4 regions of the Peribacillus aracenensis genome follow, and region 4 is predicted to be linked to each of the others. Evidence: riboswitches for the same ligand, from Rfam matches in the RefSeq annotation. Region 4 holds a riboswitch; each other region holds the start of a gene.

Region 1 (7,381 bases), on a different contig from region 4:
AAATCCTTTCAGTCTCCAACATTTGAAGCAATTCTTCCTTCGTTCTTGGGAAAAGGTCCCGTACTAAAGGTTCCCTTGATTGAAGAAGGGCTTGAAACATTTCAAAAACCCACGGCTTCTCCAGATGTGCCTGCTGCAAAACGTCTTCATCATGGAAAGCGGATACGGGATCCCCTTGGTATATGACCTTACCATCGTTCATGACAACGACTTCATCAGCCCATTGATATGCTAAATTAACATCATGAGTTGATAGGATTATCGTTTTGTGATGGTGGTGGATACTGTCAAGCAGAGCCATGATCTGTCTTGAGAAATAAGGATCCAATCCAGCTGTAGGCTCATCCAAGAGCCAGACATCAGGTTCCATGGCGAGTACCCCTGCAATGGCGACTCGTTTTTTTTGCCCGAGGCTCAAAAAATGGGTGGGTCTGTCTTTCAGTTCCGTTATTTCCGTTTCAGACATCGCCCAATTTACTTTCTCCTGGACTGTATTTCTATCCCATCCTAAATTCATCGGTCCAAACGATATATCCTGTTGTACATTAGCGGAAAAGAGCTGCGAGTCGGGATCTTGAAAAACAATCCCGACTTGTTTTCGTAATGATAATAAGGCTTTACGGTCATATTTCATTTTCTTGCCCTTAAATCTGATCTTTCCTGCCGTAGGTTGTAAAAGACCATTTAAATGGAGGAATAAAGTTGATTTGCCGGCACCATTATTGCCTAGTAATGCTATCTTTTTACCGTGTTGGATCGTTAGCGAAAGATCGTTTAAAGCAAACGTTCCATCCGCGAATTGATGGGTGAGGCCTTCTATATGAAAAATATGCTCGTCCATTCTTGGGTTGCCTCCAATTTACAAATATCCATTAATAAAGATTAAGCTTCCTAGTATTACAATCGCGATCAGCCAATTACGTGAGGAATAGGTGTAAGTATCCTCGATATAGGAAAGGTTCTCCTGATAGCCTCTTGCGTTCATGGCCATCGTCAAATGTCCAGAGCGCTGCAATACTCCTAAAAATAATGATGAGGTTAGTAATCCGAGAGATCGAATGCCTTTCCTTAACGAACCATACCCCAGCCGTGAAGCTTGTGATTGGTGAATGGCCAAAGCTGTCTCTAAAAAAATAAAGATGAAGCGATAGGTCAATTCTATTAAATCGACCAATAAGGAAGGCACTTTAAGTTTTCGCATCACCGATAGAATGACGGTAATGGGTGTAGTTAAGGTGAGGAAATATAAACAGCTGATGCTGCCTAATACGACAATGATCAAATCGATCACTGTTCCTATGCTGTCATCGCTGATGAATATCTGCCAGTTCCCGACCTTCCAGGACCACCATATATTCGAAAGCGAAGTAAATTTGCTTGTAAAAGAAAAAAGGATGGTAATGGTTCCTGATAGTATAAAAAATCCCGGTAATAGAAGTAATTTAAGATAATAAGAAAACGGGATTTTTGCCGCAAAAATGATTAAAGCGCTCATCACCGTAAAAGTGATGAGCGAAACGGTCATATCCCTTACCGTTAACGAAAATAGCAAAAGGGAGAGTGCAAAAACCATCTTTTCCAACGGATGTACATCCTTTAGCCCATTGAAATAGGCATATTTATCAATGAGTAACATGCTTCGATTTTCCGGGAATTTCCTGTTTGGTTTGCTTATTCCTTTGTTTCGTTACACCTATGAAATAACCAATGAAACCGGCTCCGATTGCAGCTTGCAGCGCAAATAATAAACTTTCGGTTTCCGCACCTGGCGGCTCCCAAATACTGTTGAACCATGGCTTGTATTCCGGCTGGATTTTAGTGATGGCTTCTTCAGCTTCTCCATCGGCACCGCCAAATTCCGTTCCTTGTTGCGTGATTAACGGTATGGTAGCAAGAACGACGACCAGGAAAAGCAGCAGTAAACTTTTTTTCATGTTAACGGGCCTCCTTAGATAAAACTCGCAGCAACTTCAATTCGCCTAGATTGTATTTTTTTAAGAAATTCATCACGACGACTGTCAATAACCCCTCACTGATTGCCAAGGGAATTTGGGTCAGGGCAAAAATCCCTGCAAATTTACTGAAAGAGGCCATGAATCCTCCTACCTCGGATGGAAAAGCAAGAGCAAGTTGAATGGAAGTTACCACATAGGTTCCCAAATCTCCAAAAGCAGCAGCCAAGAACACGGCAAGTGAAAAGGACCAACCCAATTTAGTTGCGCCCTTGAAGACGAAGTAAGCAATGAGCGGTCCGCAAACGGCCATGGAAAATGCATTGGCCCCTAATGTCGTCAATCCTCCGTGAGCCAGTAAAACGGCTTGAAATAATAGAACGATGGAGCCAACGACACTCATGGCCAATGGACCGAATAAAATGGAGCCCAGACCAACTCCGGTAGGGTGTGAAGAACTTCCCGTAACGGAAGGAATCTTTAGGGCGGATAAAATGAATACAAATGCACCCGATAGTCCAAGCATCATTTTTGTTTCTGGGTTTTCCCTTACTTTGGTTCTAATGGACCGGTAACCCAGGAGTAAAAATGGAAGCGTCACGGCCCACCAGAATATAGCCCATTCAATGGGTAAAAAGCCCTCCATGATATGCATGGCCATTGCCCGTTTTGGGACGAAAAGCAGTAAAATGACAAAATAAATGGTCTTCCAATTGGTTTTTTTCATTCTTTCTCCTTTCAAAACTTTTAATTTTTCTGATCAAACTTGAGAAGAAAGGCGCGCCCAACATAAAAAGCACTTCTTTCAAAGGAAAGAAGTGCGTAATGAACAGGAATTTTGCAGCATAAACCAACAATGGGCCTTTCTGCCTGATCCGCACACCCATCCTCGTAGGTTGAAACAGTTTCACGCTTCATGGCAGGTCTCCTGGCTTTGGTTCAATATCCCATTACATCCTTCCCATCTCATTTGACAGTGGATTAGTTAAAGTAATAGGACTCCCCTTTACAGTGGCGGGACCGCTCCGGATTTTCACCGGCTTCCCTTTTAAGCTGAATTCAAAAAAATTCAACACCATAAAACTTATGTAATTATTTAGAAAATTCTCGTATAGTGTACCATAAAGAAATAATTCCAGCTACACTATCTTTTTTTTTTGACTAAGTTTGTTGCAAGGAAAGGCTTGTTGACAGGATATGCACTATTAAACTTTTCTAAACAGTCGGAATAAACTATTGAATTTTGATAAAGTTGTTATATGATAGATAAAGTTAGTTAGAAATGTATAATAAAACCAAATATTTCATTTTAAAAGTGCCCTTGTGTGAATATACAAGGGATAATAGGGAAATCGGTGAAAGACCGATGCAGCCCCCGCTACTGTAAACGCTGATGAAATTGTCGATAGCCACTGGCATTGTTGCCGGGAAGGGACAAGGTAAAATGAAGCGTAAGCCAGGAAACCTGCTTTTAAAATTGCATGATACTTTTCGGAGGGAAAGGTAGAAGGACTATGACGATTTTAGGAGATTGGGCATTCTTGCCTGGGGCTCCTCATCCATATAGTTTTTTTAAACCTTGACTCTTATGTTAAGGTTTTTTATTTTGCCTTTTCCCTGAACGCAGGAGGAAGAAGATGACTACTTGGAACTTAATGGGTACAAATACACATCTGTTGATTTGTAATGGAAGCAGCTGTATGAAAAAGGGCGGGGAAGAAGTAACCCAGGCGATTCGCGATGAAATTACTTCCAAAGGACTGGACATGAAAATCCATACAACGAGGACACGGTGTAACGGAAGATGTAAAGATGCCTGCGTTGTGATTGCCTATCCTCAAGGAAACTGGTATCGAGTGGAGACGCCTGATTTCGGCCGCCAAATTGTCAGCCATATCGATGATGGGGAGTTTGTTCCACAAATGATCTACCAATTCAATGATGGGGAAATGATATCCAATCCCAATTTTCCTGCTCATACGGGTATTTCAAAGAACAAAGCGTAAAAGGAGATGTCTTAATGAGTACAAACGGTAAATTATTCGTCGTGGGCTTTGGACCTGGGAATTTTGAGCACATTACCAAACGTGCTGTCGAAGCCCTTCAAGAAAGTGACTACATCATTGGTTATAAAACTTATGTTGAACTCATTCAGGGACTGCTTACTGATCAAACGATTATTAGTACGGGGATGACTGAAGAGGTATCACGTGCTCAGGAAGCAGTGAAACAAGCGGAGCTGGGTAAGAAAGTTGCGGTAATCTCCAGCGGGGATGCTGGGGTTTACGGGATGGCTGGGTTGGTTTATGAAGTATTGATTGAAAAAGGCTGGAAAGAAGAAACTGGAGTGGGCATTGAAGTCATTCCTGGCATTTCTGCAATCAACTCTTGTGCATCTTTACTTGGGGCACCAGTCATGCACGATTCGTGTACAATCAGCCTCAGTGATCATTTAACTCCTTGGGAACTGATCGCTAAAAGGGTTGAAGCAGCTGCAATGGCGGACTTTGTCATTGCCCTGTATAATCCGCGCAGTGGCAGGCGGACGAGGCAAATTGTTGAAACACAGAACATTCTCCTTCGCTACCGTTCGCCCGATACACCTGTCGGGTTGGTGAAAAGTGCCTATCGCGATAGGCAGGATATTGTCATAACCAATTTAAAAGAGATGTTGAACCACGATATTGGAATGTTGACCACCGTCATTATTGGTAATTCATCCACCTTTTTATATGATGACAAAATCATTACACCAAGAGGCTATCAGAGGAAATATACATTGAATTCGGAAAAGCAACCATTGAGGCCGCATCAGCGTCTGCAAAAAGAAGCGGAACCGTGGGCATTAGATCAAGAAGCCTTCACCGAATCCTCTGGAGGAGTTGGATTACTTACAAAAGCACCTGAAAAGAAGCCAGCTTCCTTTGAAATGGCAATGGAAGCACTGTCAAGAGTCAAGGGTCAAACCGTTCAGCAATCCATTGAGCCGATTGTTCAGCAAAAAATGGAGTCGGTATTCGAACTTGCCGTTAGTCCAGGTGTGGCGAATAAACAATTCACTCCCAAACAAATGATGACACTTGCGGAAGTTGTCGGGGAAAAAGGCACGATGGAATACACGCCAAATCATAAAATCATATTAAAGATTCCGACAATGGATCCGGAAGTCATTACGGGGAAATTGCAGTCAGCAAACTTTCTATTGTCACCGATTGGAGATGTACTGACATTAAAAGCATGTGATTTCTGTGATGGTGAAAAAACCGAATCCATTCCTTATGCGGATGAAATACATCGGGTGCTTGGCGGAATGAAAATGCCAAAGGAACTTAACATCGGTTTTAATGGGTGTGGGATGGCTTGTTATAGTGCTGTGATGGATGATATCGGAATTGTCTTCCGAAAAGGGAAGTTTGACTTATTTCTTGGAGCTAAACCGGTTGGAAGAACAGCCCATCCAGGTCAGCCTGTTGCGGAAGGCATTGAACCGGAACAGCTTGTTGAACTGATTACCGATATTGTCGCAGAGTATAAGCAAAATGCCCATCCAAATGAGCGGCTTTTTAAATACTTCAAACGTTCGAAAAAGATACAGAATTTCTCTTATCAGGACATCGCTCCCAAAATAAACATAGAGCCTGCGCCTTGTGAAGACTAATCAAGAGGGGGAAAGTAAATGAAAGCAGTTTTGTTCGTAGGACACGGAAGCCGTTTGGCTTCGGGAAACGAAGAAGTCCTTCATTTTATTGAAAATATGATTCCAGCATTGGATGGGCGCTTCCTTGTAGAAACGTGCTTCTTGGAATTTGCGGCACCGAATATATCCAAAGGCATTGATAATTGTGTAAAACGAGGGGCTTCTGAAGTTATCGTCATACCGATCATTTTGTTGCATGCAGGACATTCGAAATTACATATCCCAGCTGAAATAGAGGATGGGAAAACAAAGTATCCAGAAGTGAAATTCACATATGGCCAAACGATCGGGGTCCACCCTGATATATTGACAATCCTGACAGACCGTCTTGAGGAAGCGGGATTCGATACATCTTCTGAACAGGCTGAGACAGCAATATTGCTGATTGGCCGAGGTGGCAGTGATCCTGATGCAAATAGTGATATATATAAAATTTCACGATTATTATGGGAAAAATTGAACGTAAAATGGGTCGAAGCAGCGTTCATGGGTGTAACGGACCCGCACGTTGACGAAGGTATTGAACGATGCATCCGCTTAGGGGCAAAAAAAGTAGTGATGCTGCCATATTTCCTCTTCACAGGTGTGTTGATGGAAAGAATGGAGGATATGCTGAAAGGCTATCAAGAGCAATATCAAGATCAAGAATTCATTTTGGCGAAGTATTTTGGATATCATCCAACATTACAGAACATTCTGCAAGAACGTGTAATTGAAGCTAGTGAGGGCAGATCAAGCGGGGCACGTGATTTGGAAAACTATCGTAAACATGTCGAGGAACATGGACATGCCCACCATCATCACCATCATGACCACGATCACGACCATGATCACGACCATCATCACAATCACGATGGGCAAGTGGTGGGGACGTCAAAATGATTTTGTTTTTGGCGGGTACAAGTGATGCAAGGGAATTAGCGATTGAGATGCAGCAGGTGGGATTCAAGGTTTTGGCAACTGTTGTAACCGGGTCGGCAGCTAAAAGTTTGCAAGATGCAGGCATATCCACCCGGATTGGCCGATTAACTGCAGAGGATATGACATCTTTAATCTCTGAAAAAGGTTTTCAGGCAGTAGTTGATGCAAGTCACCCATTTGCCGAAGAAGCATCCAAGAACGCCCTTAACGGAGCAAAGGCAGCAAATGTCCCTTATATTCGTTATGAGCGTGAAAGTCAACGGTTTCAGAATGATAAATTGATAGTTGTCCGTGATTATGAGGAAGCTGCCAAGCTCGCTGCTGTGAAACGGGGAGTCATCATGCTTACGACAGGAAGTAAAACCCTGGCCGTGTTCGCAAAAGAATTGGTAGGGCTAGAGAATACAAGAGTCATAGCGAGAATGCTGCCACGCATGGACAATATGGAAAAATGTGTGCAGCTGGGCATTGAACAAAAAAATATCGTTGCGATTCAAGGGCCATTTTCCAAAGAATTAAATAAAGCTCTATATGAACAGTATGGGGTCACATTGATGATTACGAAAGAAAGTGGCAAGGTCGGTGCGGTTGACGAGAAATTGGAAGCAGCGTTGGAATGTGGAATAGAGACGATCATGATATCGCGACCGGATGTTGACTATCAAAATGTTCATTCCAGTTTTGATCATGTCATCGCCGAGTTGAATAAACAACTAAATGAAAAATAGGAGGAATGCAAGATGGATTTTAAAACGGATTTTAAACCACTAACGGTAGATCCAGACAAAATATATGATTATAGCTTCTCAAT
Region 2 (7,381 bases), on a different contig from region 4:
TTTGGATGCCTTCATTCGGAATGACAGTCGAAAGTATTAACATGTTTATCTCTCCCTTTTAATTAACATAAAAAAAACACGGGCTCTATGTGTCCCGCGCAACTTTCTCTGAGGAGGTATTCCCTTAATAAAGCATATTCAGGTGTCCCCTTTTTGAGTTGGACAAAAGCCTTACCCTTATTAAAAAAGGCTTTATTTTAAACAATTTGGGTTTAATGCATGTAATTCCGGCAAAATGAAATCGCCATCCCTTCTAATCGGGACGTCGTCAAAATAGATGTCACCGCCCCCATATTCCGGACGCTGGATCAAGACCATATCCCAATGTATCGATGAACGATTTCCATTATCCGCTTCTTCATAGGAGAGCCCAATAGCCAAGTGCAGACTCCCGCTTATTTTCTCATCGAACAATATATCGTCCATAGGTTCCAATATATATGGATTGATTCCAATTGCGAACTCCCCTATAAACCGGGATCCTTCATCAATATTCAGAATTTGGTTCATTTCTGAGTCACGATTGGAAGTTGCTTTAATGATTTTTCCCTTTTCAAAGTTTAATTCTATGTCACTAAAGGTGATTCCTTCATAGGTTGTGGGTGTGTTGAAGGATATCCTTCCATTGAGACTATCTTTTATGGGTGCCGTAAACACTTCCCCATCCGGTAAATTCTTTTTTCCGGCACATATGATGGCCGGCATACCTTTAATGGAAAAGGTCAAATCTGTTCCTGGTGAAACGATCCTGACTTTGTCAGTCCGTTCCATCAATTGTTTTAACGGTTTCAAGGCCGCCTCCATTTTCCCGTAATCCATGGTGCAGACGTTCAACAGAAAGTCTTGGTACGTGTTGAAGGGCATGCCGGCTTTTTGCGCTGATGCGTTGGTGGGATAATTAAGTAAGACCCAACGTCGGTTGTTTACATAGAAAAGAGTGGGGGAATTCATGGCCTCCCCCTGAAGACGGTGCCTCTCGATGGGAACATCAGTCATTTCCACTTCGTTTTCTTCCCCTGTGATGATGATGACTGCATCGATATCTGTATATTTCTTCAGAGCCCATTGCGAAGATGTGTCAAGTTGTTCCTTCACATTCCCTTGTAACAGGTGGCGGCTTATCTCATCGTCTTCGAGTTCTACATATGGATAAGCACCCACTCTGTATATTTCATCAATCAGCTCTTTCAATAATGGTTTCGTGTTGATATGCCCCCGTATGAGGATTCTCTCTTTTGGCTGTATTTGTATCGAATGATGAATCAGCCTGGCTGCAAGCTTCGTTATTCGCTCATCCTTCATCTGCCTGTCCCTTATTTTTCGAGGTCGCGAAGAGTTTCAAGAGCTTCTTCGACGTGGCCTTTGACTTTTACTTTACGCCATTCTTTGACTACCTTACCAGCCTTATCTATCAGGAAAGTTGAACGTTCAATGCCCATATACTCCTTGCCAAAGTTCTTTTTCAATTGCCAAACATCAAATGATTCAGCCGCTTCATGATTTTCGTCAGCCAGCAGCAGAAAAGGCAATCCATGCTTTTCGATGAACTTTTCATGACGTGCCGCTGGATCTGGGCTGATACCAATGATGACCGCGTCCAATTCCTCGAATTGCTCATTATGGTCCCGGAAATCACAGGCCTCCGTCGTGCAACCTGGCGTCATGTCTTTTGGATAAAAATATAAAACAATGTTTTTCCCCTTAAAATCCGATAGGGAAACCATTTCACCATTGTTTGCAGGGAGTTTGAAATCAGGTGCTTTTTCTCCAATTTTAACAGTCATATTGAACCCTCCATTTCTTTCATTATGGTAAGAGTACCCAATAATCGAAAGAAACACAACTTTCATTTATTCCTCCTATCATTCTGTTCCAGATCGATAACTGTCCGAATCACGAACGCTGCCGGCAGTGTATACCCGATGAAAGCCTGAATGGTAGCTATCATCCTGCCTATGCCAATCGGGGCTATATCTCCATACCCTACAGAAAACATCGTCATCGCACTAAAGTAAAAGGAAGTCTTCAACTGTTCATAGAAAGTGCCATCCAGCCTATTGCCCATATCAAGAATCACCGAATGATTCTGAAGCTCGTATAATAAATAAATCAATGCGAATCCAACCAATATCGTCGCATATAAATTGCCAAGCCACAGCATATCCTCCAGAGAAAACTTCTTTCCTCCCGACTCAACAAGAAATAACGTACGAATGCTCATCACCATGCAAAAAATGATTCCTGCAATCAAGATGTAGAAAGTCATCCCCAACGCCCCATTTCAATACGCCACTCCCTCTATACATACTCCCTGTCCAAACAATATATTCTTTTTTAGGAACAGACCTTATCCTCATCACCCACACACTCAAAAAACGGATTCTTTTCCCGAATCTCATGTTGACCCTTTTGGTCGGATATGTTAAGATTGCCTAAATTTTTATAATAGTTTTTATTTTAAAAATCTTCGACCTGCAAACAGTTTATAAAGGCAGGTTTTGTAAAATTTCATATGTGGAAATAGGTTCCTAATTATTAATTAGGATTAAAAGGGAAGTCCGGTGTAATTCCGGCACGGTCCCGCCACTGTAATGGGAGTGTTAGCGCCATCCAATATGCCACTGATCAACGGATCGGGAAGGCCCGCCGCTAATGATAATCCCTAAGTCAGGAGACCTGCCTATTTCAACAACACTGTTTTAACCTACGGGAGATAGGGAGGTGTTAGGGACCTTATAATTGTAAGGGGCATTCTGAATGCCTCTTATTTTAAGCATTTCTAACTTTCTCTTTTGACGGTTAGGGATGCTTTTTTTATTGTTCAATAATATGAATTGGGAGGATGGGAATTTTGAAAAGCAGTAGTTTGGGTTACCCTCGAATCGGGGAAGATCGTGAATGGAAACGTACATTGGAAGCTTACTGGTCAGGTAAAATCGATGAAGCGGAATTTACGACACAACTAAAAGCAATCCGTTTAGGCAACTTACAAAAACAGAAGCAACGGGGCATTGATATCATTCCTGTCAACGATTTCACTTTCTATGATCAAATGCTCGACATGTCCGTCATGTTCGGTCTTGTTCCTGAACGTTATTCAGCCTATGAAGGCGGTAGAGTTCCTCTTTCCGTATATTATTCAATGGCTCGCGGAAACAATGATGAAGTCGCTTCCGAAATGACGAAATGGTTCAATACGAACTATCACTATATTGTCCCTGAATTAAAACTGCCACAGCTGACTTTAACAGAAAATAAACCACTTGAAGCATACCGGGAAGCCAAGGAAAAACTAGGAATTGAAACGAAGCCCGTATTGATCGGGCCTTATACCTTCATCTCCCTTTCCAAAGGCTTCAATAAACAAGAGATCCCTGGCATCATCCTGAGCTTGCTTCCCCTATACACGCAAATCCTGCGGGAGTTGGAGCAAGAAGGAGTGAAATGGGTACAAATGGATGAACCTGCTCTTGGTTCATCCATTTCCAAGGATGATATGCAAACTGTTACTTATCTCTATGAAAAGCTGAATGAAGCAGCACCGAACCTGAACATCATGCTACAAACATACTTTGATGCCGTGGAACACTACCAAGAAGTCATCGAATTAAAAGTCCAAGGAATCGGTCTTGATTTTGTACATGATAAAGGGAGGAATCTAAGTAATCTTGAAGCATTCGGCTTCCCGAAGGACAAAGTGCTTGCTGCAGGTGTGATTGACGGAAAAAACATTTGGCTATCTGATTTATCGAAAAAAATTCAATTGATCGAGACTCTTAAGAAAAAGGTAGCCGAAGACCAAATCTGGCTTCAGCCCTCTTGTTCCCTGCTTCATGTCCCAGTGACCGTTCGTAATGAATCCGCCCTTTCAAAAGAAGTGAAACAGGCCCTTGCTTTCGCTGACGAGAAACTTGAGGAAATCACACTCTTGGTCAAAGGGAATAATCAAGGCTCTGAAGCAATCGCCGAAAAAGTCAATGCCAATAAAACTACGGTTCAAACGTTAGCAAGTTCAAATGCTCGGAATCATGGGGCTGTACGATCGAAAGTCGAAAAGATTAAAACCAGGACCGCCGGCCGTCAAATTCCATTTAAAGAGCGTTACCAAAAACAACAGGAATTTTTCAAATTGCCTTTCCTTCCTTCGACTACAATCGGTAGCTTTCCGCAGACACTTGAAGTTAAACAAGCACGCGGGAAATTCAAAAAAGGAGATTGGACCGCTCAGCAATATGAAGCATTCGTTAACGAAGAAATCGGCAAATGGATTGAAATCCAAGAAGAAATCGGTTTGGATGTTCTCGTTCACGGGGAATTCGAACGGACGGATATGGTTGAATACTTCGGCCATAAGTTGGGCGGATTCATCTTTCTGGAAAAGGGTTGGGTCCAATCCTATGGATCCCGCTGCGTAAAACCACCAGTCATCTATGGCGACATCCATTTCATCGAACCGATGACAGTCAGGGAAAGTGTTTACGCACAATCACTGACGAAGAAGACGGTAAAAGGAATGCTTACAGGTCCTGTTACGATTTTGAATTGGTCATTTGTCCGTGATGATATTTCCAGGGAGAATGTTTGTTATCAGCTGGCGCTCGCTTTGGAAAAGGAAGTCATTGCATTGGAATCTGCTGGAATTAAAATGATTCAGGTTGATGAGCCTGCACTTAGAGAAGGTCTGCCATTGAAAAAAAGCGATCGCGACGAGTATTTGAACTGGGCTGTAAATTCATTCTTGATATCCACATCAAGCGTGGAGGAAACAACCCAAATCCATACGCATATGTGCTATTGCGACTTCAACAGTTTCATGGATGTCATCTCCTCCCTCGATGCCGATGTAATTTCCATCGAAACATCTCGTAGTCATGGGGAGCTTGCTTCCGCATTCGAGGAAAAAACATATGAAAAAGGCATTGGCCTGGGTGTGTATGATATTCACAGCCCGCGTGTGCCGGCAGTGGCAGAAATGGTCGATATGATTGAACGGGGCATCAAGGTATTGGATAAAGACCAGTTTTGGATCAATCCCGACTGCGGCCTGAAAACAAGGGGTATCCCGGAAACCGTCGCTTCCCTGAAAAACATGGTCGAAGCAGCAAAAATCGTCCGTGAAAACCTTATGGCCAAACCAACAGGCCAATGATGGAAAAGAATGTTGCCCATCCAACACAGCAGTCACGGACTTTTTTAACCGACCTTGTTTTTCCACCGGATACAAATCATCACAATACTATCTTTGGCGGAAAAGTAATGGCCTATGTTGATAAAATAGCCTGCATTTCGGCTATGCGCCATTGTCGAAAACCCGTTGTGACTGCTTCAAGCGACTCTTTTGATTTTTTGGCCCCCATCAAGACAGGGGATGCGATCAACCTTGAAGCTTATGTCACCTGTGCTCATCGCACATCAATGGAGGTATTCGTGAAAGTGGAGCGTGAGAACCTATTAACAGGTGAAAAACAGCTTACGGCACGCGCTTTTTTAACGATGCTGGCCATTGATGAAGACGGTAAGCCGACAAAAGTACCTCAGGTCATTCCGGAAACGGAAGAGGAAAAGCAGCAATATATTGAAGCACAAGCAAGATATATTGAAAGAAAGAAAAAAAGGAACTAAACAAAAACCCCTTCAACATGAATGCTGTTGAAGGGGTTTTTTTAGTTCCCTGCCCCGCGGTACCTCTTCACTCCCTGATTCCATATGAAAACGGATATCACGAAAAAGGCAACCCCGATTACAGGTGTGGCAAATGCATATGCATACCACTCTTCTTTTCTTAGGAAATAAGATGCCGGATAGACACCAACAAACGCGAACGGCAGCACCCACGTAAGGACAAAACGGATGACCTTATTATAAATATCAACTGGATAGCGCCCGTAGTTCCCGATATTGTACATCATTGGCATGATGGATGTTTTCGCATCCGACCAGAACCCGATACTAGCTATCGCAACGAATATGGCTGCATAAGCAAGGGCCCCTCCTATTGCAAAAATGATGAAAAGAATCGGGTCATACCACGCAAGCTGAAGATCCAATGAAATCCCCGAATAGAATATAATGATCAAACCGGTCACAACACCAAATAACGCTTCTAGCTCGATTCTTTCTAAAATGACTTGAAAGAGGCTATGTATCGGTCTTGTTAATATCCGATCCATTTCACCTTTGACGATATAGCGGTCATTAAAATCCCAGATGTTGAAAAAGGCAGAAAAAAGGGCAAACGGGATAAGGAAGAATCCATAAATGAATATGATTTCTTCACGGCTCCAGCCGCTTAAAAATTGGGTATGCCCAAAAACGACTAAGATAAATACCAGATTCACGACCTGATTCAGCAGGTCAGATAGGATTTCCATGAAGAAATCGGCTCTATATTGCAACCTGGTTTTCATATATTGACTCACATATTGAAAAAACATCGATACATAAAACATCCCGTCAACCTCCTTGAATAATCAGCTGTTTTTTTGCGACTATCCATAAAAGCTGAATCGGTATTATGAGAATGATGCACCAAATTAACTGTTGTAAAAGCGCCATGGCAATTTCGCCTGAACTGTACCCGTTCGTAAAAATCATGCTTGGTACATAGCTGATCCCTTGAAAGGGTAGATATTTCATCACTTCCTGCGCCCATACCGGATAGAAACTGATGGGCAGCAGCAGACCGGAAAATAAATCAATGATAACCCTTTTAGCCCGGATCAATCCGGCATTATTATATAAGAAAAAGGTAGTGATTCCCGTCAATAAGTTAATTTGTGTATTGATGATGAAACTGAACAGCAAGGAAATGCCGAACATCCCCCATGTAGCCGGCTCGTGCGGCAATTCGATAGGAAAAATGAAAGCTACCAGCAGCATTCCTGGAATCGAGAAGAAGAAGAAACGGAATATCCCTTCCCCAAGTCCTTGCATCGTTTTCATCCCTAAATAGTTATACGGCCGGATCATTTCAATGGCGACCTTGCCGTCTTTAATTTCAGTGGCGATTTCACGGTCAATATTATTGAAATAAAAAGCGCGCGCCATCCATGCAACCGCGACATAGGTTGTCATCTGCATACTTGATAGTCCTTCGATGGAGCTTTTCTCTCCATATATCGCATTCCATAAGAAATAATAGGCACCGATATTGATGCTATAAATTAAAATGCCGGTATAATAATCCGTTCGATACGCAAGCATCATCAAAAAACGCATGCGGATCATTGCAAGATACTTTCCCATGGCCCTCCCCCTTCTTGATAGACACGTTGTTTCTTAATGATAAGAGAGTCAGACAGTGCCTTCTTCGTAAATGTTGCGAACAATCTCTTCAATGGACGTTTCATGGATTTTGATGTCCTTTATTTTAAAATGAGAT
Region 3 (7,381 bases), on a different contig from region 4:
CATCAAGATCAGCAGTATCACGGCCAACGATATAGGAAAGCTTTAGCCTCGCTTCAGGAAAATCCCGTTCATTAAGCGGATTGCAAACATCCATCCCAGCTTGCTTCAAGCCCTTCTGAGCTATCGTAGTGGAAATGACAGCAGCTTCCCAAAGGATGCCTGCAAGCGGGTGGATCTGATAAGCCAAATAGACGGTAAGACCAGTAATCAATATCACCGCCGATACGACGATGATCAACATGAAGAATCCATTCCGTTTCTTATATGCCCCTCTATTGAATGCCAGGTCCAACTTGCTTATCATCGTTCCTATCCATTTGACTGGATGCGGCCAATTTGGCGGATCACCAATTAATAGATCAAGGAAAAACGCCAGCGTAACTGCAAAAAGATGATGATAAATCATAAATCCTCAATCCGTTTCCGAGTATTCTTTACTGCTTCCACTGTACAATCATAAACACCACGGCTGATCAGCTTCCCTAACGGAGTGATGGTGCCCGCATATTGAAGCTTTGCCCCTCTTTGAGTTGCCGCAATCAAAATGCTGTCTGTCGATGTTCCCGTTGCACATGTATTTGTCACCTTATCCATGACATGCAAATCATGAAGCGCTTTTACTTTTGCCTCGGTCGCAGTAACTATGCTGTGGATGAAAGCCTCTTCTGCCAAATGACCATTTACGAATATCCAAGTATTTATCGTTCCTGGAGCGGAACTCCAAGAATGCCGGTCTGCTAAGGAAGCGTCGATAGCATTGCCTACACCAGCCGTCACGATAATGAAAACCGAGAAATCTTCAGCTCTTAATAGCTTGAAAGCAACCGTGTCGAGAAAGACGGCTGTCATCATCCCTACCGTTTCCTGAGGTTCAAAACCATGAGTCTTTAAATAGTCGGCCATTTCAACATGATGATCCTCGCAATCATAACCATGATGGACGTGCCTATTCACAAAATATTTATGCCAGCCCGTCCCTGAACCAGTCACTCCAGAAGACATCGTTCTAAGCGGAATCGGAGAATCCAATTGAATCATCTCTTGACCGACTGTCAAATAAGAACCATCGATTTCCAATGGGATAGTATCATGGCCATGCTTTTCCGGAACGATGAACATCTGCGGTTTCGGAAGGCCAGGATGTGGATGTTTTTCGATCGTCGTATGATATACATCCTGAATCCGTTCCTGTTGGAGCACTTCGTTCGGCACATCAACAACCTGAATCTGCCCTTTCTCAAGCAACATAAGCCGATCACAATATAATCCAGCCAAATTCAAATCATGAAAAATTGAAATAACGGTCAAGTTCTGCTCTTTTGCCATTTTCCTCATTAGATCCAGAAGATCTTTTTGATAGGAAAGATCCAAGTGGTTCGTAGGTTCATCCAAAAAAAGGATTTCCGGCTCTTGGGCAAGTGCCTGTGCCAGCAAGACCCTTTGTCTCTCCCCTCCTGATAATCGTTCAAAATGAAGGTCCTGAAAATCAGCTACTCCCGTTTGTTCCATAACTCGTTGGACAATCGATTCATCTTCTGCGGACCAACTGTGGAACCAACCTGATTGATGAGCATATCGCCCAAGTGAGACCGTCTCTTTTACTGTATAGGAGAAAGCTAATGAGGAATGTTGGGGGAGCACAGCAATGACCTGTGCAAGTTGTTTTGACGAATAATCCTTCAAATCCCTACCTCTAATCCGTACGCTTCCGCCTTTATAATCGAGCACCCCGCTAAGCATGCTTAAAAGCGTCGTTTTTCCGCTGCCATTTGGACCAAGAATCCCGAATAATTCCCCTTTATGTACATCAAAAGAGACAGAGTCCAAAACAGCTTTGTTATGATATCCACCTGTTAACCCTCTTACTTCAAGCATCCGTTTTTACCCTTCTCTCCGTCTCTTTAATAAAATCAGCGCAAATGCAGGTGCCCCGATAAGTGAGGTGATCACCCCGATCGGCAGTTCCGATGGGGCAATGATCGTTCGTGCCACAAAATCCGCCAATATTAAGAATCCGCTTCCTACCAACAATGACAAAGGAAGTAGATGTTTATGGTCAGGCCCCCAAATCTTTCGGACAAAATGAGGAATGACCAATCCTACAAAGCCAATCGCCCCTGAAACGGCAACGGCTGCCCCCGTCAATGTCGAACCGGCTATCAAGATCCACATTTTCCGCCGCTTAACATTCACACCTAAGTGCTTTGCCCGGTCTTCCCCGAAAGTCATCGCATTCAATTCACTTGTATTCATGATCAAAATCAATGAGCCAATGATAAAAAACGGCAAAATGATTGCAATGTAATTCCAACCTCGCATTGAAACGCTTCCCATCAGCCAGCCGATGATTTGTCTTAATTCATCACCCGTCAGCGCAATCATCAATGAAATGAAGGCACTTAAAAATGAGCTGAAAATGATTCCCGTTAAAATGATCGTTTCCACTTTCATCGATCGATCCATTTTTTTTGCGAAAGTCAGTACGCAAAGCATCGTGAGCACTGAGCATAAGATGCTCAATGCCGGAAGAGTATATAAACCGATGAACGGCAGTGAAATATTCAAGAATATTGTCAATACGGCGCCTACCGATGCTCCTGATGAAATACCCAATGTGTAAGGATCAGCGAGCGGGTTCCGGAGCAGTCCCTGAAAAGCCGCACCCGCAATCGCAAGTGATGCCCCGACCAAACCCGCAAGCAATACACGCGGCAGGCGGATGTTCATCACGATATTCGTAAGCATCACATCCGGATCAGCAGAAATCGGCAAATGGAAAATCTCCTTGCCGATTATTTGTATAAGTACGGGAATCGGTACTGGCACCGAACCAAAGGAAATGCCTATCGTCATCGCGAATAACAAAATGAACAACGCAATCAAATAAGCAAAAGCCCATTTAGTTGTCAAATAGGTTCGGATAGACTGATTTGGCAAGTTCCTCTACTCCCTCTATTAAACGTGGACCGGAACGGGTCACCAAGTCTGAATGGACATCAAAGACTTGGCCATTCTTAACGGCATTTACGTCTTGCCATCCCTTTCGGCCCGTCACTTCACTAACTGGATCTTTCGTATAATAACCATACGTTGTAATGATGACATCCGGATTTGCAGCAATCATCGACTCTTCATCAATTTTTGCCCATCCGTCCAATTCTGCAGCAGCATTATCCGCTGAAATGATAGTAAGCATCTCATTCATGAAAGTATTTTTACCAGGTGTGTATATTTCCGGTGAAGGCGAAACTTCCACTAAAACGGTCTTCCTATCCTCTTCCTTTACGGATTTGGCCTTTTCCTGGATATCCTTGAGCTTCGTTTTCATATCCGTAACGATTTCTTTTGCCTTATCCTGTTCCCCCGTTGCCTGTCCAATCATTTCAATAGACTTATAGACTTGGTCAAAGCTTTGTGCATCATTGACTACAAGGACATCTATTCCAGCATCCTTAAGCTGTTTTAAACCCTCATTCGAATTATGGGCACTTGATGCATGCGCAAGAACAAGATCAGGCTTCATGGAGACAATCAGCTCCGTGTTCATTTCCATTCCGCCAACTTTTTCAATTTCTTTCGTTTCTTCCGGGTAATTATCATTGTCGGATACACCAACGACATTTTTACCCAAACCAAGTGCAAAGACCACTTCCGTATTACTTGGTATCAACGAAACGATTTTCTTCGGTTTTTGTTCTATCGTCACTTTTTCCCCAGTTGCATCTTTAATCGTAATCGGGAAAGCTTCGTGTTGAGCATGATTCGTTTGTTGCTTTTCTTTTCCTTCATCAGCAGCGTCACTGCAGCCAACCATCAATCCTGCAGTAAGCAACATCAACAGTATCAGACCAAAAATCTTCTTCATTTTCATTCCCCACAATCTTTTCATTTAATTTCTTCCCACCTAAATAAAGAAAACGCATTCCTGGAAGATGCCCCAAAACAAAAAGCACCTCCCGTTAAACGGAAGGTGCTTGCATGGCAACAATATCATTACGGACTCTTTCTTAGGGTCTGCCACACACCTTCCCATCCGCGTAGGTTACAGGTGTACGAATTCTGGCAGGTCTCCTGGCTCATGGTCATCGTCAACGGCACCTTCCCATATCTCATACAGTGGTACATAGCCGTCAGCTCCCATATACAGTGGCGGGACCGCGTTGGCATTTCACCAACTTCCCTTTTAAGTCATTAAGACACCAAATCGTTCATATGTATATAATTTTCACTGCCTTCATTATACACCATGTAAGAATCGATTATTATATGATTTTTCTGAACAAATTCGAAATGCACCATCCATCTTCAATGATTAGAAGCATTTTCTATCAGCGACGCGAACCCACCGACTGATAATCCGGGTGAAATCCGAACTCGATGCAGGGCATACATCCCTTGGTCCCTTGAAGCTCCTCCAGGTTCAGTAGTGACTGCCATCTTGTATCCGGCCTCTTCTGACACCCTAAGACTCTCCTCATTATACCGACCAACAGGATAGGAAAGCACTGTCGTGTCCTGTTTGAGGATACGATCGAACAGATCCTTTGACTGGACCATTTCAGCTTCTTGCTGTACTGCCGTCATGCGGTTCAGCTCCAAATGGTTGATGGTATGGCTTTCGATCGAAATACCATTCCTGCTCATCACCAACATTTGATCTTCAGTCAGGTGATGACCTTTATCAATGGACTTACCGATCATGAAGACAGTTGCTTTCATATCATTTTCTTTTAATATCGGAAAAGCCTCCGTGTAGTTATCTGTATAGCCATCATCAAAAGTAAGCCAGACGCACTTCTCACTTGGCATCCGATTCTCGGTTAAAACGAGGTATGCTTCTTCAGGGGATAATGTATAGTAACCATTCTCCCGAAGCCAAGCCATCTGTGCTCGGAATTCCTCAATTGGAACCCGAAGTCCATTCCCTTCAGAAATGCTGTGATACATCAAGATTGGAAGCCTGACCGGGGACTTGGCCATTATCCAGTCTCCCGTATCGATCTGGCCATCCAAATCCTGACCAGTCTCAGTCTCATTCTCGGCCGCTTCGACCACTTCAATGTCATCTTCCGCAATCGGTGCAGCCGTTTTTATGCCTATACCCTCTACAATCCCTTGTGAACATCCAGGTAAAATTAAAATTCCCAGCAATGCCACCATCCATAAAACTCTATATCTTTTCACTATCATTCCCCTAATTTTTTCTAGTATAATAGTATCAGAATACTATTCGATAATAAAGTATTCCATTTAAAGAATTAATAGGAAAACAAAAGGGCATAGTGATTTGCTGAGCATTTATGAAGATTTTTTTTCATAAGTATGTGCTATAAGCTTGAAAAGTTTGCCTATAAGAAATATAATAAATAAGTCGTCGACTTAAATATATGTCCCAGTAGCTCAGCAGGATAGAGCGACAGCCTCCTAAGCTGTAGGTCGTAGGTTCGATTCCTATCTGGGACGCTAATTTGAAAAACCCAGTTACAATGCAGTTCTTCCGCATCGTAACTGGGTTTTTTTCTGTGATTTATGTGACGGTCAGAAAATTTAACCACTACTTCATCAATCCCTATAGATATAAAAAAATCCGAGCCCTGTAAAAAACAGAACTCAGATTTTTATTATATTTAGACTTCAAACAAATTCCAATTAGCTATACTTACTTTTCAATTAAACCTATCTCATTGATTTTTTCTTCAAAAACAGGTCCGAAACTTTCAGAATAAGTATTCGTTAAATGTCTATTGTCACGGTAAATTATAACATTACCTATAATGGGCTGGAATTTACCGTTTACCTTGAAGTAATCTGTTAAGTCAATTTTATGCAAGGATTTATTCTCTTTTTCAAATTGTCTCCAAAAGCTTTCGTCTTTCTGATTATCTGCTGAATTCATTTTTTTTGTAGTTTCTTCTAGTCCATCTGTTTCTAATGATTCCAGTACGTTAAAACTATATCTTGGATCATCACGAATCGCTAACACTTCAATACCATATTCATCTTTAACATACTGCAGCTGATCGACCATTTGCTGTTGTATTTTATTATTAGGCGAATCAGAAGCTGTGGCGTGAGAAATGACAAGATCTACATCTGCATCCTTTAGATAATCGAGAACATTATTGACCCAGATACCTTTCAAATCATCATCCGCATAACCTGTTGAAAAACGTGTACCTGAACGAGTCATATTCAATACACGATAATTATCATCTTTTGTTGCTTCTAAAATGGCACCTAACCAATGCTCTGAATGGGAACTGCCGATCAGGGCAATTGTAGCATCGTAATTTTCAGTTTTGCCATATTTCCCAATTTTCAAGTCACTTTCCTTTAACCCTTGGTTACTGCCGTCCAAATGCGCTTTTGGTAAATCATCAAAGACTTCAGAATATGACGGAATTGGTTCTTGATCAGGTATATCGTCAGGGTTTTTTACAGCTAACGCTCCTGGATAATTTTTATCGTTTATATTATTTTCCAGCTTATTTTTATCTATATATACTCCAATTAAAAGAGAGGCAATCAAGAGTACATTCACACTGCCCATTAACCCGATTCTCTTGAATGAGAATTTATTGTCCTTTGAGCTTCGGATTGGTTCTTCTATAAATCGAGTCATTAAAAACGAAAGGGCAATTGATGAAATGATAATAAGAGTCCCAACGATGAATCCTGGAGTTTCCTGGACATTATAACGGTAGAACTCCAATAATACCCAATGCCACAAATAGATTCCAAAGGCTATTCCACCTAGCTTCACCATTACCGGGGAACCTAAAAAGCGTTTGACACCATATTTCGTATCGCGTGTACCAGACAAAACAATGAATAATGCGCAGGTCATTGGCCATAAGGCAATATACCCTGGAAACATTTCAGATACATTGAAGACTATTCCAGTTAAAACTAATCCGATTAATCCGAGCCAGCCTATCACTGTAGCAATATATTTATTTACCTTGATTAATGATAAATTGATACAGAGCAAACTGCCTAAAGCAAATTCCCACACACGTGTCATCGTAATGAAATAAGCCCATGGCTGATTGACAGAGGTTAAATATATGGAATATATAAGAGAAGAAACAAATAATATGACTAAAATAGTATTGATTAATGTTTTTACTTTAGTTAATTTATATTTTTTTATTAAAAATAAAATTAAAGTGAATACCAAAAACCAGATGATATAAAATTGTCCTTGTATGGACAAAGCCCAAAAGTGTTCAACAGGCGTTTTCATTTGGCTGGAATCTAAATAATCCGTGCTCGAAAATGCCAATTGCCAGTTTTGGTAGAAAAACATGGAGGCAAATACTTCATGTAAAGTTTTATCTAAAATTGATTTAGGTAATAAAAACCAACTTAAAACGAGAAC
Region 4 (7,381 bases):
TTTAGCTATCATTTATCTTTTTCCGCTGATCACGAAAGTCATCCCTTCACCACTTGTAGCCATCATATTCATGACGATCGTTGCAGTTGCCACGGGGGCTACGGTGCGGACGGTTGGGGATATGGGGCAATTGACCGAAGCGCTACCGATGTTCATGCTTCCAGATATCCCTTTGACCTTCGAAACTTTGGCGATCATTTTCCCTTATTCCATAGCTCTTGCATTTGTTGGGCTGCTTGAATCATTATTGACAGCTCAAATAGTCGATGAGATGACTGACACGGACAGTAATAAAAATAAGGAAGCCAAAGGCCAGGGAATTTCGAATATCATTGCCGGATGCTTTGGCGGCATGGCGGGATGTGCGATGATCGGCCAATCCGGTATCAATATTAAATCAGGAGGAAGGGGTCGGCTCTCCACATTTGTAGCTGGCGCATTCCTTATGGTATTAATCGTGGTATTGAATGATGTCCTTATTAAAATCCCGATGGCTGCACTTGTCGCAGTCATGATCATGGTTTCAATCGGGACCTTTGACTGGTCTTCCCTAAAGAGGCTCACAAAAGCTCCAAAATCGGATGCAGCCGTGATGATCGTGACGGTCCTCATTGTCCTTTATACACATGATTTATCAAAAGGTGTATTTGCCGGAGTGCTCTTGAGCATGATTTTCTTCTCTGCTAAAATTTCTAAAGTGGCTGTAGAGAAAACGGAAGATATCCAGGCTAAGAAAATCATATATCATATCAGCGGGCAAGTATTTTTCGCTTCTGTACAGGACTTTGTTTCGAAGTTCGACTTCAAGGAAAAAGCCGATTCAATCGTCATCGACTTTTCCCATTCTAAAATATGGGATGCTTCAGCAGTCGGTGCTGTTGATACGGTTGTCCTTAAATATCAGCTTCTGGGAATACCTGTCCAAGTGCAAGGACTCGATGAAGATAGTTCGTTATTGCTTGAAAAACTCGCCACATCAGAAAGTAAAATATCTTGAAGAAATAAGTTTTGTTGAATAGAAACTTTTCAAACCGACAAAATAGATAACATGAATTATTTCCTTTTGAAAGGGGCGAAAAGCATGACACCCGAGCAGGATTATACAGCAGCAAATCTGTCACCGGATTTATTGAATGAACTGAAAAGCTTTGAAAGCAGGCTTGGCGAGGAAGCCAACAAAGAACTGATTGTCATTGCCTATGAAAAAGAAAAGGAAGCTTTGAACTAAGAAAAAAGACTCAACCACCCTTAATGGTGGTTGAGTCTTTTCTTGCATATACAGAAAAAGGATGTCCATGTTTTTAATGAACACCCCCTTTTCCTGTATTATTTGCTGAATACGTCCGTTAAGATCGGCACGATTTGTTTTTTACGAGATACAACGCCTTCTAAGACGGCGATGTTATTGTTTAATGAAACGTCGTATGCTTTTTCCACTGCATAAGCTGCTTTACCAAGCGCCAAGGCAGCAGAGTCATTAGTCAAGATATCCGTTACGACAAATAGGAATAAGTCCAATTCCTTCTCGGCGATGACCGCTCCTATCGCCGCTTCCAATTCTGCTTGCTTAGCAAGGACTTCGTTCGGATCTACAGCATTGACCTGTGCTATCTCCACTTTAGCCATTCCCATGGAGAATTCCTTTGCATCAAGAGTGATAAGCTGGGCAATCGTTTTATCGCTCAAGTCAGCTCCGGCTTTCAACATTTCCAAGCCGTATGTTTCAGCGTCGACTCCCGCAATGGCAGCCAGTTCCATTGCTGCTGCAATGTCTTGCTCCGTGCATGTAGGAGATTTGAACAATAACGAATCGGAAATGATGGCAGACAACATAAGTCCTGCGATTGCTTTAGGGACTTCGATGCCGTTTTCTTTATAAATTTTATTTAAAATGGTTGCCGTACATCCAACAGGTTCCGCCCGGTAATATAGTGGATCGCTTGTTTCAAAGTTAGCGATACGGTGATGGTCGATAACTTCCAACACACGGACTTGGTCAATATCTTCAGCACTTTGCTGGCGTTCGTTATGATCGACCAGGATTACGCCTTCAGCTTCCCCTGCAACTTTTTCCACAAGGCGGGGAGCTTCGAATTTGAATTGGTCCAATGCATATTGAGTTTCACCATTCACTTCACCCAGACGAACTGGTTCAGCGTTGATACCTAACTGCTTTTTCAGGTCTGCATAAGCGATTGCTGAACAGATTGTGTCTGTATCCGGGTTTTTATGTCCAAAAACTAATACTTTTTCCAAGATTTTATCCCCTTTTTCTTAAATATTTTTCCGCGAATCCCCTCATCGCAATAAGGGAGAGCCACCTTTACTAGACAATTTATTTTAACACAAAATCGCGTAAAATCAGCGCTTGAATTACCCATTCCCCAATAAATTCTTTCATTCCTTCGCACTCTGCACTCACTTTGTCAATAGATAAGGGTTGGTTTTTTTCAAATATATTAGTTGAATTATCATCGTATATGGCTTACGATAATATAAGCAGAAATACTAGATATTGATTACATAAACATCACTAATAACTATATATAGAATTTTTTATAATCCAAGGTGCCAGTGATGGCTGAAAAGGGAATCCGGTGTAAACCCGGAACTGTCCCCGCAACTGTAAATGTGACGAAATGAGAAACCCACTGTATAGCTCTCTATACGGGAAGGACTCAAAGTAGGATGATCATGAGTCAGGAGACCTGCCTTGAATTTTTCACGTTTCTTATTCTTCGGGGATTGAGATGATGAAACGATAGTTTAACGGCTATTTTTTCATGGCTCTTTTATTCTATCGTTTGATCCGCTCAATTCATTGGGCGGTTTTTTTATTTTAGAAGGAAGTCAACAAGGAGGATTATTAATGACCCAAACATATAACTCTACCATAAGTGAAAATGACACAGAAGCGAAGTCCATCCAGCTCGAGATGTTATCAAAGGAATTCGAAGGCCATCTCGATATGGAAAAGTTCAAAAAGCGTTTTACAAAATGGCTAGATCGCAAAAGTGACTCAACCGAAGAACAGGCATCAAAAAAACTGATTCAGCTCGCTCTTGAAAGTGTGGATATCGATGCTCCGGATTGGACGTTCGTTGCTGCAGCAGAACTGTTGAATACAATGTATAGGGATGCACAAGCCAATCGAGGCTATGAAGGCATGAGTTATGGCCCATTCTATGAGCTGATCGCGGAACTCTCCCAGCTTTCAGAAGGTCAGCGTTATCCTATTTATAAATCAGAACTGCTATCTTCATATACGAAAGCGGAAATTGAGGAATTGGGTTCGGTAATCGACCCGGAAAAAGATAAATTATTCTCGTACATAGGCATCTACTTATTGAACGACCGCTATCTGGCCCGCCCTCAAAAGGACAAGGTCTACGAACTGCCACAAGAACGTTTCATGATCATCGCGATGGAAATCATGCGATTGGAAAAAACGGAGCACCGCCTGCAACTCATTAAAGAAGCATACTGGGCCATGTCCAATCTTTATATGACCGTTGCGACTCCTACACTCTCCAATTCAGGTAAAACACATGGACAGTTAAGCTCCTGCTTTATCGACGCAATTGAAGATTCCATTGACGGAATCTACCTATCAAACTACGATGCAGCAAAAGTATCTAAATTTGGCGGCGGAGTAGGTCTTTACGTCGGTAAGGTTCGATCGCTTGGTTCTGATATCCGGGGTTTCTCTGGAAACAGTTCCGGCACGACTCCCTGGATTCGACTATTCAACCAGACAGCTGTAAGTGTCGATCAATTGGGGCAACGTAAAGGTGCCATCGCGATTTACTTGGATGCCTGGCATAAAGATATCATGAGCTTCCTCGATTTAAAGACACAAAACGGGGATGACAGATTAAAAGCCCATGATATATTTACAGGCGTATGCATACCCGATTTATTCATGGAAGCTGTACGTGACAGAAAAGAATGGTATCTTTTCGATCCGCATACCGTTAAGCAAACCCTTGGATTTTCACTTGAAGATCTTTATGACGAGAAGAAAGGCGAAGGAAGCTTCAGGAATCATTATGCACTTGCTGTCGAGGCCGCAGAAAATGGCACGCTTCCAAACTATAGCTTTGAAAAAATCAAAGCGATGGACATCATGAAAAGCATCATGATTTCTCAATTAGAAGAAGGCGTACCGTATATGTTCTACCGCGATGAAGTGAATCGGAAGAATCCCAATAAGCATAAAGGTATGATTTATTGTTCTAACCTTTGCACGGAGATTGCCCAAAACTTAAGCCCTTCGACAATCACGGATGAATATGAAACAGAAGATGGAGATGTTGTTGTGGTTCGTAAAAGCGGCGATTTCGTTGTCTGCAACCTTTCATCCATTAACTTGCCCCGGGCAGTGGGCAGCGATGTTTTGGAAAGATTGATTCCCATTCAGATCCGCATGCTGGATAATGTCATAGATGTGAATAATCTTCCTGTCAAACAAGCATCCATCTCGAACAAACGTTACCGGGCAATTGGTTTAGGAACGTTTGGATGGCATCATTTACTTGCTACACAGAATATTTATTGGGAATCCGATGAGGCTGTTCACTATGCAGATGCTTTATACGAAAAGATCGCTTACTTAACAATCAAGGCATCCAATGAATTGGCCAAGGAAAAAGGTTCATACCCATATTTTGAAGGATCTGATTGGCATACAGGGGACTATTTCGAACTGCGTGACTATACAGATCAAAAATGGATGGATTTAAAAGCAGACGTGCATGAACACGGGACCCGTAATGGCTATTTAATGGCCATTGCCCCGAATTCTTCGACAGCTAAAATCGGTAATTCCACGGATGGAATCGATCCTTTGTATGAAATTGAATTTTACGAAGAAAAGAAAAACTTCAAATTCAAGGTGACCGCTCCAGGCTTGACGCCAAATACGTATGAATATTATAAAAAGACGCGATTTAATTTGGACCAACTGGAAAGCATCAGGCAAAATGCAGCCCGCCAGCGCCATATTGACCAAGCAATCAGCTTTAATCTGTATGTACACAATACAATCAAAGCGAAGGTTCTATTGGATATCCATTTAACGGCATGGGAAAGCGGATTGAAATCAACGTATTATGTTCGTTCGACTTCTTCCGAATATGACAATGCCTGCGAAAGCTGTTCAAGTTAACGACAATCATACCCCAGTAATCTATTCTTAAAGGAGTTTTCACGAATGACCAATCATATCAAAAAGATTCGGATGCTCGAACCTACGCATCCAACCAAAGCAACCGGTGTTTTCAAAGGAGAAGCTTCAGGCTTCCTCCTTTGGAACGATATTCAGTATGAAAAATTCTATGATACCTATACACAGCTCATCAATAACTTTTGGAAGCCTTCGAGCGTAAACATGATTCAGGATAAAAAGCAGTGGGGCGAATTGGACGAAGATATCCAGGACGCTTTTCTCGATATCCTTACAATGATTGCTGGAATGGATAGTCTTCAAACGCCCACTTTAGTAGAAATCCTTCGGTACATCAAAGATCCGGCGGCAAAAGCTATTCTGGCCAACATGGCCCAGCAGGAATCGATCCATAATGAGTCTTATTCCTATATCCTTGCTTCCTTGATTCCTGTAGGCAAGCAAAAACAGCTATTCGACCGCATTAAAGAACATCCTGAAGTGATTAAGCGTAACCAACCGATCGTTGATGCTTATCAAACGTTCGTGGACGATCCCAGCCCTCAGCATTTATTCGAGGCACTGATCCATTCAACGAACCTTGAAGGGATATATTTCTATCTGGCTTTCGCCTTTTATTATAATTTAGGACGACAAAATTTAATGACTGGTTCCGCTACGATGATATCCTATATTCATCGTGATGAAATGGTCCATTTCGATTTCATTGGAATGCTCGTTCAAATCTTGATGTATGAATATCCTGAGTTAAATAATGAAGAAAACACGAAGTTCATCTATACAACGATTGAAAAAGCAGTCGAACTCGAAAAAGAATGGTCTGAATATATGCTCGAAGATATCCAAACCAAAGCCGATCTCGATTTGGAAGAATTCAATGAGTACATCGAATATATCGCCAACAAACGGTTACGTATGCTAGGACTTGAGAATTTGTATAAAGAGTATGGCGAGAATCCGATGCCATGGATCAAAACGTTCGATGATGAATCCATCGGACTTACCAAAACCGATTTCTTCGAACAGAAGTCAAGGACATACAGTCAAGTAAATGCCAGCAATGGGTTCGATGAGCTGTAAAGTTGCCATTGTCTATCATACTGCCGGAGGCAATACAAAAGCGCTTGCTGAAGCCCTCGCTTCCCTTTTACCTGAAGCTGGACTATATCGAATGAATGAATTCGACTTACGCACATTGCCGGATTACGATGCATTGATCGTCGGCACCTATACATGGGGCAATGGGGAACTTCCTGCTAAATCAGCAGCCTTTTATAAAGAACTGGAACAGTTGCCTATTGCTCATCTGAAAACGGGAGTCTTCGGAACCGGTGAAACCAACTATCATCATTTTTGTGGGGCGGTCGATCATTTCCGGGACATGTTATTTGCCAAGAGCCAGTTATTGGTGACATTGAAGATAGAACAGATGTATCAAGAATCGGACTTGCACAGACTTCAAAAGTTCGCCTCGCTATTCCAGAACTGACTGAAAGGGGATATGCGCATTCGCATATCCCCTTTCAGTGTTTTTTAAAGAACTTGGCTCCCTCTATCATAAGCAACGGTAAGCATGTAGTATAATGGAATAAAAAAGGAGATAATATCCAATGACTGAAAATATAACCCAGTTCCTGCCTATCCTTTTTATGCTAGTGCTTGTCGCATTCGTTATATTCATCGTGTTTTTCCTGGCAGGGCATTTTAATCGTTCTAAACGGATCGAAGAAAAATTGGACAAAGCATTAAAGGAAATGGCCGAAAAAAAGGAAAAATAAAAAGACTCCATAATCGGAGTCTTTTTTTATATGCGTTCAATTATTTTTGAACGTTAGCTGCTTGTGGTCCACGAGCGCCTTGCTCGATTTCGAAAGAAACTTCTTGGCCTTCTTCAAGCGTTTTGAAGCCTTCGCCTTGGATAGCTGAGAAATGTACGAATACATCGTCTTGGCCTTCAACTTCGATGAAACCGAAACCTTTTTCTGCGTTAAACCATTTTACTTTACCTTGTACCATGATAGTTCCTCCTGTGTTTGGAAAAATCCATTTTATTACTATTTTTGGTTCTGGATAATGTTTCAAGAGGAATCCTATTACAGTAAATCCTTCTATCAAACTTATTCCGAACAAAAATAATTACTTATATTATATCATGGAAATTCCTAAAAAAACAAGATTATCGCAGTAAATCAACCG

Evidence for each region. A riboswitch is a leader RNA that binds a small molecule or an ion and turns the genes downstream of it on or off. The one in region 4 is predicted to bind cobalamin.
Region 1: another riboswitch for cobalamin. It lies ahead of N0M92_RS13250 ((2Fe-2S) ferredoxin domain-containing protein); the one in region 4 lies ahead of N0M92_RS03545 (ribonucleoside-diphosphate reductase subunit alpha).
Region 2: another riboswitch for cobalamin. It lies ahead of metE (5-methyltetrahydropteroyltriglutamate--homocysteine S-methyltransferase); the one in region 4 lies ahead of N0M92_RS03545 (ribonucleoside-diphosphate reductase subunit alpha).
Region 3: another riboswitch for cobalamin. It lies ahead of N0M92_RS11660 (ABC transporter substrate-binding protein); the one in region 4 lies ahead of N0M92_RS03545 (ribonucleoside-diphosphate reductase subunit alpha).

Annotation. Positions count from the first base shown of each region.
Region 1 covers NZ_JANZMJ010000011.1:91,663-99,043, reverse strand. The annotation lists gene N0M92_RS13275 (energy-coupling factor ABC transporter ATP-binding protein) at 1-841, opposite strand, end outside; gene cbiQ (cobalt ECF transporter T component CbiQ) at 860-1,636, opposite strand; gene N0M92_RS13265 (energy-coupling factor ABC transporter substrate-binding protein) at 1,623-1,934, opposite strand; gene N0M92_RS13260 (energy-coupling factor ABC transporter permease) at 1,936-2,679, opposite strand; gene N0M92_RS13255 (hypothetical protein) at 2,700-2,870, opposite strand; cobalamin riboswitch at 2,854-3,047, opposite strand; cobalamin riboswitch at 3,249-3,439, shown strand; gene N0M92_RS13250 ((2Fe-2S) ferredoxin domain-containing protein) at 3,590-3,958, shown strand; gene cobJ (precorrin-3B C(17)-methyltransferase) at 3,973-5,610, shown strand; gene N0M92_RS13240 (sirohydrochlorin chelatase) at 5,629-6,531, shown strand; gene cobK (precorrin-6A reductase) at 6,528-7,298, shown strand; gene N0M92_RS13230 (precorrin-8X methylmutase) at 7,311-7,381, shown strand, end outside.
Region 2 covers NZ_JANZMJ010000029.1:61,168-68,548, reverse strand. The annotation lists gene N0M92_RS22570 (D-2-hydroxyacid dehydrogenase) at 1-43, opposite strand, end outside; gene N0M92_RS22565 (aminopeptidase) at 193-1,302, opposite strand; gene bcp (thioredoxin-dependent thiol peroxidase) at 1,314-1,784, opposite strand; gene N0M92_RS22555 (potassium channel family protein) at 1,847-2,266, opposite strand; cobalamin riboswitch at 2,506-2,698, shown strand; gene metE (5-methyltetrahydropteroyltriglutamate--homocysteine S-methyltransferase) at 2,843-5,149, shown strand; gene N0M92_RS22545 (acyl-CoA thioesterase) at 5,149-5,622, shown strand; gene N0M92_RS22540 (ABC transporter permease) at 5,664-6,449, opposite strand; gene N0M92_RS22535 (ABC transporter permease) at 6,454-7,245, opposite strand; gene N0M92_RS22530 (ABC transporter ATP-binding protein) at 7,294-7,381, opposite strand, start outside.
Region 3 covers NZ_JANZMJ010000009.1:111,542-118,922, reverse strand. The annotation lists gene cbiB (adenosylcobinamide-phosphate synthase CbiB) at 1-406, opposite strand, end outside; gene N0M92_RS11670 (heme ABC transporter ATP-binding protein) at 403-1,875, opposite strand; gene N0M92_RS11665 (FecCD family ABC transporter permease) at 1,882-2,937, opposite strand; gene N0M92_RS11660 (ABC transporter substrate-binding protein) at 2,900-3,871, opposite strand; cobalamin riboswitch at 4,045-4,219, opposite strand; gene N0M92_RS11655 (polysaccharide deacetylase family protein) at 4,306-5,160, opposite strand; tRNA gene N0M92_RS11650 (tRNA-Arg) at 5,390-5,463, shown strand; gene N0M92_RS11645 (acyltransferase family protein) at 5,660-7,381, opposite strand, start outside.
Region 4 covers NZ_JANZMJ010000002.1:181,329-188,709, reverse strand. The annotation lists gene N0M92_RS03560 (SulP family inorganic anion transporter) at 1-997, shown strand, start outside; gene N0M92_RS03555 (hypothetical protein) at 1,082-1,228, shown strand; gene N0M92_RS03550 (manganese-dependent inorganic pyrophosphatase) at 1,327-2,256, opposite strand; cobalamin riboswitch at 2,550-2,730, shown strand; gene N0M92_RS03545 (ribonucleoside-diphosphate reductase subunit alpha) at 2,870-5,167, shown strand; gene N0M92_RS03540 (ribonucleotide-diphosphate reductase subunit beta) at 5,213-6,265, shown strand; gene N0M92_RS03535 (flavodoxin domain-containing protein) at 6,237-6,674, shown strand; gene N0M92_RS03530 (hypothetical protein) at 6,796-6,963, shown strand; gene N0M92_RS03525 (cold-shock protein) at 7,004-7,201, opposite strand.